2 regions of the Sinanaerobacter sp. ZZT-01 genome follow, and region 2 is predicted to be linked to the other one. Evidence: predicted binding sites of a transcription regulator. Region 2 holds the regulator's gene; the other holds the start of a gene.
The links. Region 2 encodes LexA, which represses DNA repair genes until DNA is damaged. Its sites were predicted from a motif close to AGAACANNTGTTCT; they were not measured.

Region 1 (6,494 bases), 430 kb from region 2:
TATTACCACATCAATATTTTTTAGATTATGCTCTTTTGCACCTTTTATAATAATGTCCTTTGACATACTGTTCCTTTCTAGTTAAAGCCTTGCTTTATATTCTAAAATTCGATCTCGAAGCTGTGCTGCGCGTTCAAATTGTAAATCTTTTGCAGCTTCCTGCATTTCTGCTTCCATACGCTTAATATAATCCTTAAGCTCTTTCTTTGTTAATTCAAGCGGACTCTTTCCTTTGTAGTATTCATCAGACTCCTCTGCAACCCGAGTAGCCTCGATTACTGCACGCACCGATTTCTCGATGGTCTTTGGTGTAATTCCATGTTCTATATTGTAAGCCTGCTGTATACTTCTTCTGCGCTCTGTTTCCGAAATTGCTTTTTCCATCGCTTCGCTCATTCCATCTGCATACAGAATTACCCTGCCTTTTGCATTTCGTGCTGCACGCCCAATGGTTTGAATCAGTGAAGTTTCGGTACGAAGAAAGCCCTGCTTGTCCGCATCTAAAATCACCACAAGGCTTACTTCGGGAATATCCAAGCCTTCTCTTAAGAGATTGATCCCCACCAGCACATTAAAAACACCTAGACGTAAGTCACGAATGATTTCCATGCGTTCCAATGTGTTGATCTCTGAATGGAGATATCGTACTTTAATTCCTGCATTTTTTAAATAGTCTGTTAAGCTTTCTGACATTTTCTTTGTCAGGGTTGTTACTAAAACACGTCCGCCTTCTTCTGAGACTTGATTGATTTCTCCAATCAAATCATCAATTTGGCCTTCTGTTTTTCGAACGTCAATCTCCGGATCTAAAAGTCCTGTAGGACGAATGACTTGCTGTGCTACCACATGTTCGCTCTTCTCTCTTTCATAAAGAGCAGGTGTTGCGCTAATGTATACGGCCTGATCAACCAAGCTCTCAAACTCATCAAACTGCAAAGGGCGGTTGTCGAGTGCCGACGGTAGACGAAAGCCGTATTCCACCAAAGACATTTTCCGCGAACGGTCTCCTGCATACATTCCCCGAAGCTGGGGAAGCATGACATGCGATTCATCAATCACTAAAAGAAAGTCTTTCGGAAAATAATCAATCAGCGTATAAGGGCGCATTCCTGCCGGAAGTCCGTTCATATGGCGTGAATAATTTTCAATTCCTTTACACATACCTACTTCTCTCAGCATTTCCAAATCGTACCGTGTCCGCTGTTCTAATCGTTGTGCTTCCAAAAGTTTACCCCTGTCCCGGAACCAGACTAAGCGTTCTTCAAGCTCTTCTTCAATGGATACAATTGCCCGCTCCATATTTTCCTTTGATGTCACATAATGGGATGCCGGAAAAATAGACACATGGCTACGAATACCCATAATCTCTCCCGTGACGGGATTCATTTCCTTTATCACTTCTATTTCGTCACCAAAAAGCTCCACTCTTACCGCATGCTCTGCACCCGCAGGATATATATCCACAACATCACCTCTGACACGGAAACAACCACGCTCAAAGCCAAGATCATTTCGCGTGTACTGAATCTCAATCAGTTTTCGAAGGATATCGTCACGATTTTTCTCCATTCCTGGTCTTAGTGACAAAACCTGATTTTCATAATCTACCGGGCTTCCCAATCCATAGATACACGATACGCTGGCAACAATAATAACATCTTTTCGTTCTGATAACGCTGCCGTTGCCGAGTGGCGCAGTTTTTCGATCTCATCGTTAATATCAGAATCCTTTTCAATATACGTATCCGTAGATGGAACATAAGCCTCCGGCTGATAATAATCATAATAGCTCACAAAATATTCTACGGCATTGTTTGGAAAGAACTCTTTAAATTCTCCGCAAAGCTGAGCCGCTAATGTTTTGTTATGTGAAATAACCAAAGTCGGTTTTTGAATTTGTTTAATCACATTGGCAATCGTAAAGGTTTTTCCTGATCCGGTTACACCCAATAATGTCTGGTGTTTTTTCCCTTCTTGTATCCCCTTTACAAGTTGATCTACCGCTTCTGGCTGATCACCCATAAGCTGAAACGGAGAAACAATTTTAAATTCACTCATATTCTCCCTCTATTCTTATATTCCCTATTAAAAGAATTCCCTCTTCACTAGTATAGCATTGCTTTTCATTTCTTTCAAGAACACATGTTCACTTTTTTAATGAAAAATTATTACAATTCCATAAAATATTTCTATGCTCTTCTTATCTTTGTTTTTTTAAGTTCTTTTCATTCTACTTTTAAGCTTTGCATACAGAATAGACAATGGTATTGCCGTAACACTGATCAAAGCCAGCTGAAGCAGCATTCCATCAATTACTCCAGTCAATCCAATCCGATTCGCAATTGCAGCCGCAAAAATAATAGCAAGAGGATGTGATAGGTAGATATAATAAGAACCTGCATTCAAGCTATTAAATATTTTTTTAATGACAATTCCGCTTCTTTTTTCTAAGAAATAGCTCAATGCAAAATAAAATAAAATTCCCATAACACAGAATAAGCAGTACACGTAAATCTCAATTCCAGAATAGCTTTCCGGTTTCCACATACTGCAATAAAACAAATAACTGTAATAGATTCCGCTTACTACAAAAACGCTGGTGATCAACCAAAAATACTTCTTTAAATAGCAAATAGCTTGTTCAAAATCTTTCGCAAAGTAACAGCCCGGAAGAAAATAAACTATATAAGTTAAAAAACAACGATGCGTCCAATCGAGAGGTACCCAGCGGTATGCCAGCAGATTAATTAGGATTCCCAAAGGCAGAATAAGTCTGCCGCTATAGTTCATTACGAGATAACGAATGATACCAAACAAAAAATAAAATTGAATAATTGTCACTACAAAATAGAGATGATACAGCATCCTCCCATTCAAAACCTGCTGAACAAAAAAGGTCAGGGAAACCGGATAAACGCCTCGATAAACATAACAGGCATAGTAAACTGCACACCAAGCAAGGTACGGTATAAAAATTTTGGTAAATCTGCGTTTTAAAAAAGTGGTGTATTGAAATTCCTTGTTTTTATAAGAATAAAACAATGCCATACCGCTTGCAAAAATAAACATTGGCACAGCAGGCTTCGCAAAGCGATTGATAAAAATTAAAATATCTAGTGAAATTCCCGGAGCAAGGCTGACAACAGGTGTTGCCGTAACGTGTATAAAAATAACCAAAATTGCTCCGATTGCTTTATAAAAGTCCAATCCTATAAGCCTTTTCCGAATCGAGCTGCTTTGCTGCTGCAACTTATCTTCCATTCTTATTTCTCCTAATCAATTTTTATATATTTCTTTTAACATATAATCATATCACTTATTCATATCATTTGTAAAATGCAAATAAAAAAACCTTTTAGAAGAATTCCAACTTTTCCTTCAAAAAAGGTTTTTAATTATCCTATTCTTCTATTACTTTTAAACCTTTAATCTGCATCTTTTTTAGATACTGCACAACATCTGCCGAAACTTCATCTAATTCTTTGCTGTTTAAGATCAAAATTGTCAGCTTATGCTCTTCACAGATCAACTTCAATAGTTTTATGAATGCGTTTACAATGCAGACATCTCTTATTTTCTCAAAAGAAAAACTGATATCAGGCGAATCTTCCTTCATGTCTAACAGTCTTGATTGAATGCATCCTAAACTCAATCGGTCTATCTTACTTAAACGTAGAATATCTTGCGGTTCTACCAATATGATTATCTTTTCAGTAACATCTGACATCCAGAAAAAAGGTATGTTTTTAATACCATCTGTAATAATCTTTAACTCAAGCCTTTGATTTATCTGTTTATCTGTAGAACTCCCATTTTTTTTACACTTCTGAGGGCACTGTGAACATTCTTCATTACTGGTTGTCTCCGATATATTCAGCCGAATTTCATTGTATTTATCTCTCAATGCATCAGAAGGTGCAATGCCAAGATTCCCTGCAAGCTGACTGCTAAACTGGTTATAATAGGTAATCGCTGCAACCCGCTTTCCGCACCTTACATAAATATCTAAAATTTTAGAAACCATCTCTTCATCATACGGTTCGATTTCTAGAATTTCATTGATCGTTTCTAAACAAACTTCATACTGTTTATCTTTTTCATAAAGCTCAACCAAGCGCTTCAGTATCTTTACCTTACGCTGTTCAAAATTAATGCGTTCATAGATAATCAGTTCATTAAATTCATCACATTTATTAAAGTAACAGCCTTCTAAAAAGTCACCGCGAAATAGCTGTTTCATCCTTAAAATACTCTCTACAGAATCTTTTTTACTTGGTTTAAACTTCATGATATCTAAAATATCACAAGTAAAATTAAATTCTTTATTAATACCACAGCACTCTTTATCGATATGAAGAAATGTATTTCCTCGTTCATCTGTCCCAATATTTTTTTTAATCAGCCATAAGTTATAACGCAGGTTATAGCGTGCCGCTTCCTCATTACTGTCCGGCCAAAGATATCCAATGATTTTTTCTCTACTCAAATACCTGTTTTTGTTTAAGACAAGCAAACAAATTAATGCAAAGGCCTTTGCTCCTAATTGATCTTCAATCGCTTCACCCTTCCACTCAAATCTTAATTTTCCTAAAAAACAAATATTCAACATGGTACCATCCTTACGTCTATCCTAGATTATTAAAAAGAATCTCTCCCGCCTTTATCGTTACACATACCTTAATTTTATTTATTTCGTCAGATGCAACCGAAAAAATGTCATGATCTAAAATTACAATATCTGCAAGCTTCCCCTTTTCTAATGTCCCCCTATCATTTTCTTTAAATACCCCGTAAGCCCCGTTACAAGTAAACATCTTCAGTGCTTCATATACACTGACCCTATGCGGCCTCACAGGATGATTTACCGCTGCATAAATTCCCAGCAAAGGTCTTGCCTCCGTAACATCGCTATCAGAACCGCCGCAGATTACCACACCGTTCTGCGTGATTTTCTTAAAAGGATTGGTTCGGGTGTATTTTTCCCCAAGCCGCTGTTCATACATTTTCCCAGAACCTCCCCAATAGAGTTCATATGTGGGCTGCATAGAAAAAAGAATCCCCAGTTCATTTGCCCTTTCAATTTGTGCATCCGTTGCCAACTCCACATGCTCCAAACGATGCCGAAGTCCGGTTATCCCCGTTTGATATAAAGCATTTTCGTGAGCATTGAGAGCAACTTGTATCGCTCGATCCCCAACTGTATATAACGCCAACTGTAAATTACTCTTATAACATTGTAAGACAAAATCATTGATCTCCTGCTGTGTCAAGCATAAGCTTCCCATCGTACCAGGACAATCTGCATACTCAAAAGAAAGTGCTGCAGTTCTCGCTCCCATTGTTCCGTCAATATACAGGCTGCCCCCAACACGTTTTAATCCCATTGTTTTTATTTTTTCAATATCCATTGTTTGATAAAACAGTATCATATCAATTGGAAAATCATCTTTATGCTCAAAGATAAAGTTTGCATCTTTGTCGCTGTACATCGTGCCGCCTTCCATCGCATTCACAGTTGTAATTCCATGGCTTAAAAGGTTAGGCATAATTCCGGATATCGCCTCTTTTCTGTCAATATCCGAAATGTTTTTCAAAATATTTGCCCGTAAAATAGCATTTGCTTTTTTTCGAAAGATGCCGGTTGGCATCTGCTTCTCATCCATTTCCACACCCTCTGCAGTAAATGGAATTTTAAAATACAGCATTGCATATGTGTTCAGCATGCTAACCTGATATTCTAATGAATTCAGCCATACGGGTATATCGTTGCAATACCGATCTAATAAGGTTCGATCCGGAAATTTTTTTTCTTTAAATTGCTCTGCACTTATTCGGATTCCACGTATATAGTTTCCATTTGAGTTTTCATATGCTTCACGGATCTGCTCTCCTAATTCTTCGTGTGTTCTCGCTTCACTTAAGTCCAAACTAATGGTGTTCAGTGCAGTCTGCACTACGTGAAAATGACTGTCAATAAAACCCGGCAATACCGTCTTTCCCTCTGCATCAAAGACCATCGTATTTTTGCCGACTAAGGGTTCGTATTCTCTGCCATTTCCCATTGCAACGATTTTGCTCTTTTCAATTGCGATCCAATCTTTTATTTTTTTATCCTTCATCGTTACACAATTCCCATTTTTAATTAGAATATCCGCGTGCATAAGTTTTTTCCTCCTGTAGCTATGCGTCCCGTAACTATGTGTATTAAACTGTATTGCAACAATTTGCTATTATCTTGTGGCAATTATAACACGAAAACCAGCCTTCCAGCTACAAATGTTTTTAATACCTTTATCTCTAAAAGATTTTTTACATCTAATTCAAAAGGATCTCGATCAAGAACTGCTAAGTCAGCAAACTTTCCTGATTCCAACGTCCCTAGCTTATCCTGCTGCCCAGTCGCCGCATGAACATTTTTTGTAAAAAGACAAAAGGCATCATAAACGGAAAGCCTTTCTTCTGGATAATATCCGCCCTCAGGCTGACCGTCGAAA
Region 2 (6,494 bases):
CTGTGGAGAAGGGTATTATCTGGATTGGATTGCAACGCATTTTCCATCCGCACACTGCTTTGGAATTGATCTTTCCAAAGAAGCGGTCAAAGCGGCGACACACCATGAGGCAGATACGATTTGGGCGATTGCGGATTTGACAAAATTACCATTTCGCAGTAAAACATTTCATGTTCTGCTCAATATACTTACTCCAGCTAATTATGAAGAATTCAGCCGGATTCAAAAAAAGCAGGGCATTGTGATAAAAATATCACCCGGAAAAGATTATTTAAAAGAAATACGGAACCGTTTTTCATATAAAAATTATAATGAGACTCGTGTGATGGATTATTCAAAAGAAAATATGGAGATCTTGGAGGAAAACAGAATTTATTATAAAAAGACTTTGACAGAGACAGACTGGAAAGATTTTTTATATATGACCCCATTGACTGCGCATAAACAAGAAGAACGAGTCAGACAAATTGAATTTCCTGAGAAGGAAATTACGATAGATTTAAATTTGATAGTCGGACGTTTAAAAGGGAGGAAAAGATGAAGATTAAAATTATAAATGCAAATATATTGAGAATGGTTCAAGATGAAGGTGTGATTACCGGAGATCTTGCGATTAGTGGAGAGGATATTGCATTTATAGGAAAAGTGCCGGATGATTTTGTGGCAGATAAGACGATAGACGGTTCTAATACTTTGGTAATCCCGGGGTTAATTAACGCGCATACGCATACACCGATGTCTATCTTGCGTAATTTTGCAAATGATTTGGAGTTGATGGATTGGCTGACTACAGCTATTTTCCCTGCTGAAGACCGCATGGATGAGGAGTGTGGTTATTACGGTGCACTTTTAAGTATGATTGAACTGATCCGAAGCGGCTGCACTGCGTTTGAAGAGCAGTATATGTTTGTTGACAGTATCGCAAAAGCCGTTTTTGAAAGTGGAATGAGGGCGAATATTGCAAGAGGTCTTGTTGGTGATGGCGAAGATGAGGGAAGTTTACAGCGTCTTCAAGAAAATATAGACCTTTATCATAAATGGCATAAAAAAGGGGAAGGGCGCATCCATGTTGACTTTGGCCCGCATGCTCCATATACTTGTCAGGATGGAATTTTAAAAAAAGTAATAGAAGCGGCTGAGTCACTACCAGATTCCGGTATTCATATTCATCTTTGTGAAACACAGACAGAGGTGAAAGGTTCAATCGAACAATATGGTATGACGCCGATTGAACGGATGGAGAAGCTTGGACTTTTTGAAAAAAAACGAGTAGTTGCTGCGCATGGTGTACATTTGACTGATAGAGATATTGCAATTATAAAAAAATATGATGTAAATATTGTTCATAATCCGAGCAGTAACTTAAAGCTTGCAAGTGGTTTTGCTCCGGTAGCAAAATTAATGAGTGAAGGAATCAATGTTGCACTCGGAACCGATGGATCGTCGTCAAATAACAATGTAAATATGATAGAAGAGTTGCACATAGCCGGCATTTTAGCAAAGGCAGTGGCGCAAGATGCAAAGGCACTTCCGGCATATGAAATCATTAAGATGGCGACAATAAATGGAGCAAAAGCTCTAGGTATTGAGGAGCAGACCGGGAGTCTTGAAATTGGTAAAAAAGCAGACATCGCAATTATTGATATGAGCGGTGCACATTGGTATCCGCAGACGGATCTCATTGCGGCGGTAGCCTATTCCATGCAGGGGAACGATGTTCGGGATGTGATTTGTAACGGTAAGCTGCTTATGGAAGACCGCAAATTATTAACCATTTCTGAAAAAGATGTAATTGATAAAATACAAACGCTTTCTAAAAAGGTATTAGGCCAAATATAAGAAATCTATGTATCATTTACGGCAGAATATATTATTTTTTGTACTTTTTAATTATTGTAATATGGCAAAAAAATATAAGTAGTTACAATTATCTTGCTTATTTTTCTCTTTTGTATAAAATAGTAATTAGGTAATCGTAGCAAACAATTTTTTTTATTCAATTAATGTTAGAAAGTAGGTTGAAAAATGTCATATACATTGTTACTGTACCTAGGCCTCATGGGACTGGGTATTTTTATTGGTTCAAAGAAGATGTCTAAGGAACGAGAATATAAGTGGATACCGAAAATTCAGTACATAGCAGTCATTGTGCTAATCGCAGCTCTGGGGGTTCAAATCGGATCGGACGACAACGTAGTTGCCTCCTTAAAAGAGATTGGGGTATCAGCATTTGTAATCTCTGTTTTTTCTATGGCTGGTTCTGTATTATGTGTGTATTTTGTACGAAAGTGGATTGGACTAAATAAAGAAGGGGTGCGTGACAATGAGTAAGACAATTATATTGTCAGTAACTGCGGGGATGCTGGCAGGATATTTTTTTGTTCCGGATTCCTGGGTCTTTATTTGTGAATATCTAATTAAAGGAGGCCTCTGTGCCATTTTGTTTTTGGTTGGGCTCGATATCGGACGACAGGAGAACGTCTGGAAGGAAATTCGAGAGGTAGGGTTTTGGATATTTCTTTTTCCGCTTGCGATTATTGTAGGGACGTTAGCCTTTGGCGCATTATCTGGTTTATTTTTGCCAATGACCATACAGGAAGCAGTCGGCGTTGCAGCAGGACTGGGATGGTATTCGTTAGCTCCTATGATGCTTGCAGAATACTCTGCAACGTTGAGCGCAACTGCTTTTTTAGCAAATGTGTTTCGTGAAATCGGAGGAATTATTTTTGTGGCATTCGTCGCAGATAAAGTGGGTTTCATTGAAAGCATTGCGGTTCCGGGCTCTTCTTCCATGGATACCTGTCTACCTGTGATTGTCAGCGCGACGAATGATCGGGTTGCAATTTACTCTATTGTAAGTGGTGTTGTGATATCCATTTCTATTCCATTTTTAATACAAATCGTAATGGGATTTTAAATAAAAATTCTAAGATATTGCCAATAGCTTAGAAATGATATTTTCTATACCATAAAAGAACGGGACAGCATCAGCTGTCCCGTTTTGCTTTCAATATGTGTATTGATTATGTAAAGAATATTCATATTCCTTTTTATCTGCATACATCTATGCATTATCGTAAATAGCGAAAAACACCCTTAACTAATCCAAGTATCTTAACGTCTTTTACTAAGATTGGACTCATTGTTTGATTTTCCGGCTGTAAACGGATGTGGTCGTTTTCTCTGTAAAAGGTTTTTACTGTTGCTTCACTTTCAAATCCATCTACCATCGCCACTATGATATCACCATTGCTGGCTATGTTCTGTTGTTTTACGAGAATATAGTCTCCGTCGAAGATACCGGCTTCAATCATGCTCTCTCCACGAACAGTAAGCATAAAATTATTTCCGGAAGATAAAAAACGGTTTGGAATTGGAAATGTATCTTCAATATTTTCATCTGCTAAAATCGGAGTACCGGCAGCAATTCGTCCGATTACCGGAATTTCTGAGACATCCATACGTTCCACAGGCTGTTCTAGATTCAAAAGAGGGGATTTTTTTTGCACAGGTATAGGGGCAGAAGCATAATCCACAGCTTGATTTTGATAAAGTATTTCAATGGCACGTGGCTTTGATGGATCTTTGCGGATATATCCTTTTTTTTCTAAATTAGCAAGGTCTTTATGTGCAGTGGAGGTGGATTTAATTCCTAGAAACTGGCACATTTCACGAACTGTAGGCGGATATCCCTTTGTCTTAATTTCATTTTGCATGTAGGATAATATCTGCTTTTCCCGTTCTTTTAGCTGTTCCATTTTGTCCTCCTTTGAATATCTTTTTAAAATTTATAAAAATAGGATAGCATAATATGGACAAAAAGTAAACATGTGTTCGAACTTTATCTGAAATTTGATGATGATTCAAAGAAATTATGTTATACTAATATATTATTAAGAAGTTGAAATTTAAAATAAAATACTATAAAATAGTTGACATAAAAGAATATAAATGGTATCGTTATTGATGCAGGTAATAAAGCAGAAGTATTCCGCTTCTCACCTTACGGTATGTGCTGTTAAGGTTAATATGACAAAATCATTTTTATATAATAGGTGATTTGTATATTTTAGCGGGTACTTAGTTATCCGCTTTTTGATTTAAGTAGGAGGTGCGAGGCAATTAGCAAGGAAAATCAAATCAACGAAGAAATTCGTGAAAAGGAAGTAAGACTAATCGATACGGATGGAACCCAATTGGGAGTTGTGAGTATACAAGAGGCGATGGATAGGGCCAACGATGCTAAGTTGGACTTAGTTAATATTGCACCAAATGCAAAGCCGCCGGTTTGTAAGATTTTGGATTATGGTAAATACAGATACGAAATTCAAAAGAAAGAAAAAGAAGCAAGGAAAAAACAGAAAGTAATTCAGGTAAAGGAAATTCGTTTGAGTACTTTTATTGAGGAGCATGATCTTGCAGTGAAAGCAAATAATGCTGCGAAGTTTTTGAAAGACGGAGACAAAGTAAAGGTAAGCTTGCGTTTTAAAGGAAGAGAAAAGGGTTATTCCAACGTTGGGCAGAACGTAATGGAAAAGTTTTATGAGATTGTTTCTGAAATTAGTGTTCAAGAGAAAAAACCACAATTTGAAGGCAGAAGCTTGTATATGATTTTAGCACCGAAAGCTGATAATAGATAAATAGGAGGAATTTTGAAATGGCAAAGATGAAATCCCATAGAGGAGCAATGAAACGATTCAAGGTAACCGGCAGCGGTAAAGTGACGAGACATAAGGCATACAAGAGCCATATTCTTACAAAGAAGAGCACGAAGAGAAAAAGAGGCTTAAGAAAGTCTACTGTACTTGGAAGTGCAGATCACAAGAGAATTAAGTCTGTATTGAATGTGTAATATTAGGAGGTAAGAAACGATGGCAAGAGTAAAAAGAGGAATGAATTCCAAGAAGAGACATAAGAAAATATTAAAGTTAGCAAAAGGTTTTTACGGAGCAAAGAGCAAGATCTTTAGAGCTGCAAATCCAGCAGTTATGAGATCCCTTCGTTCTGCTTATGTAGGAAGAAAGAATAAGAAAAGAGAATATAGAAGACTATGGATTGCAAGAATCAATGCTGCTGCAAGAATGAACGATATTTCTTACAGCAAGTTGATGAACGGTTTAAAGGTTTCCGGTCTTGAAATCAATCGTAAGATGCTTTCTGAAATGGCAATTTATGATCCAAGTGGTTTCGCGCAATTAGTTGAAACTGCAAAAAAAGCAGTAAAATAAGCATAAAGAAAGAAAGGTTCGACAATACCTTTTGACAAAAATACCCCCCTGAACGAGCTATAATCGTAAAAGAGATAAGCCGGGAAGGGGGGTTTTTATATGGTCATTTACGGGGAGTATCTCTTTCTTGAAAATTTCATTACTGGATTTCTTATTCTAAAGCTGACTGGTAAAATCTGCGGCTTGCAGGCCTTAACAAGGCGTTTACTCTTCGGAAGCAGTCTTTGTGGCATTTATTCTTTTGTCCTCTTTATAAATGGAATGCCTATCCCTTTCTCGATTGCATTAAAAATATTTTTTTCTATTTTGCTGATACGTTGTGTATTTGGAAAAAAAGAAAGTGTGCAGTTTCGAAAAGCGGTTTTAGTTTTTTATTTGGTCAGCTTTGCAATGGGTGGAATTACAATTGGAATGATGTATTTTATCGGTGTATCCGGTGTTACAAATAACAGCAGCCTTTACATAGAGCAAGTGAGCTATTTTAATATTTTACTGGGATGTACAGTTGCATATTTAATCATCCATATATTCGCAGATTTTATAAAAGGAAGACATCTTGATCAGTCAGGAGTTATCGCGCAAGTTGAGATTACCCTAAATGGAAAAAAAGTTCTTGTACGCGGAATGGTGGACACTGGTAATTTTTTAGCAGATCCATGTACGGGAAAGCCGGTGTTTTTAATTGAACTTGATGCATTTTTACCACTGGTTTCGGAAGAAATTGCAGATATGTTTCGTGCTGAGAAGGATTCTGTAGCTGTTTATAATCAATTAAAAGGTAAAGAATTTGTGCAGAGGTTACGATTAATTCCTTATGAATGCGTCGGCAATGGAAATGGATTGCTTTTGGGGGTAAAACCGGATAAAATTACGATTTTTAGAGAAGGCCTGAATCCAGAATCGGAAGATGTAATTTTAGGAATTTATTATGGAACGTTTGGAAGAAGCTGGAGTGAGGAACGCTATTCGGTGCTAATGCATCCGATGGCAATAGAAAGGGGTATCGCTTGTCATGTTTAGTAAAATGGTAAAGTGCATAAATTGGACTTTAAATCAGATGATATGGTTTTTCTTTCACCGAAAGAGGAGAAAAATCTTTTATATTGGGGGAACTGACGTATTACCGCCACCGCTGACTGCAGAAGAAGAAGCGGAGTTGATGGAACAGATGGAAAGCAACACAGAAGCTGTACGTACTATTTTAATAGAACGTAACCTAAGACTTGTTGTATATATTGCAAAGAAATTCGAGAATGCAGGGATCAA

Region 1: a site for LexA is predicted at 2,136-2,149, ahead of uvrB (excinuclease ABC subunit UvrB). Genes of this name have one in related genera too.

Annotation. Positions count from the first base shown of each region.
Region 1 covers NZ_CP141728.1:1,902,640-1,909,133, reverse strand. Annotated here, with positions in the region: gene uvrA (excinuclease ABC subunit UvrA) at 1-66, opposite strand, end outside; gene uvrB (excinuclease ABC subunit UvrB) at 82-2,058, opposite strand; gene U5921_RS09145 (acyltransferase) at 2,215-3,261, opposite strand; gene U5921_RS09140 (AfsR/SARP family transcriptional regulator) at 3,401-4,609, opposite strand; gene U5921_RS09135 (amidohydrolase) at 4,626-6,161, opposite strand; gene U5921_RS09130 (amidohydrolase) at 6,245-6,494, opposite strand, start outside.
Region 2 covers NZ_CP141728.1:2,332,981-2,339,474, forward strand. Annotated here, with positions in the region: gene U5921_RS11120 (methyltransferase domain-containing protein) at 1-541, shown strand, start outside; gene U5921_RS11125 (amidohydrolase) at 538-1,839, shown strand; gene U5921_RS11130 (LysO family transporter) at 2,026-2,331, shown strand; gene U5921_RS11135 (lysine exporter LysO family protein) at 2,324-2,917, shown strand; gene lexA (transcriptional repressor LexA) at 3,072-3,758, opposite strand; ribosomal protein L20 leader region at 3,973-4,106, shown strand; gene infC (translation initiation factor IF-3) at 4,122-4,640, shown strand; gene rpmI (50S ribosomal protein L35) at 4,658-4,852, shown strand; gene rplT (50S ribosomal protein L20) at 4,872-5,228, shown strand; gene U5921_RS11160 (sigma-E processing peptidase SpoIIGA) at 5,328-6,248, shown strand; gene sigE (RNA polymerase sporulation sigma factor SigE) at 6,286-6,494, shown strand, end outside.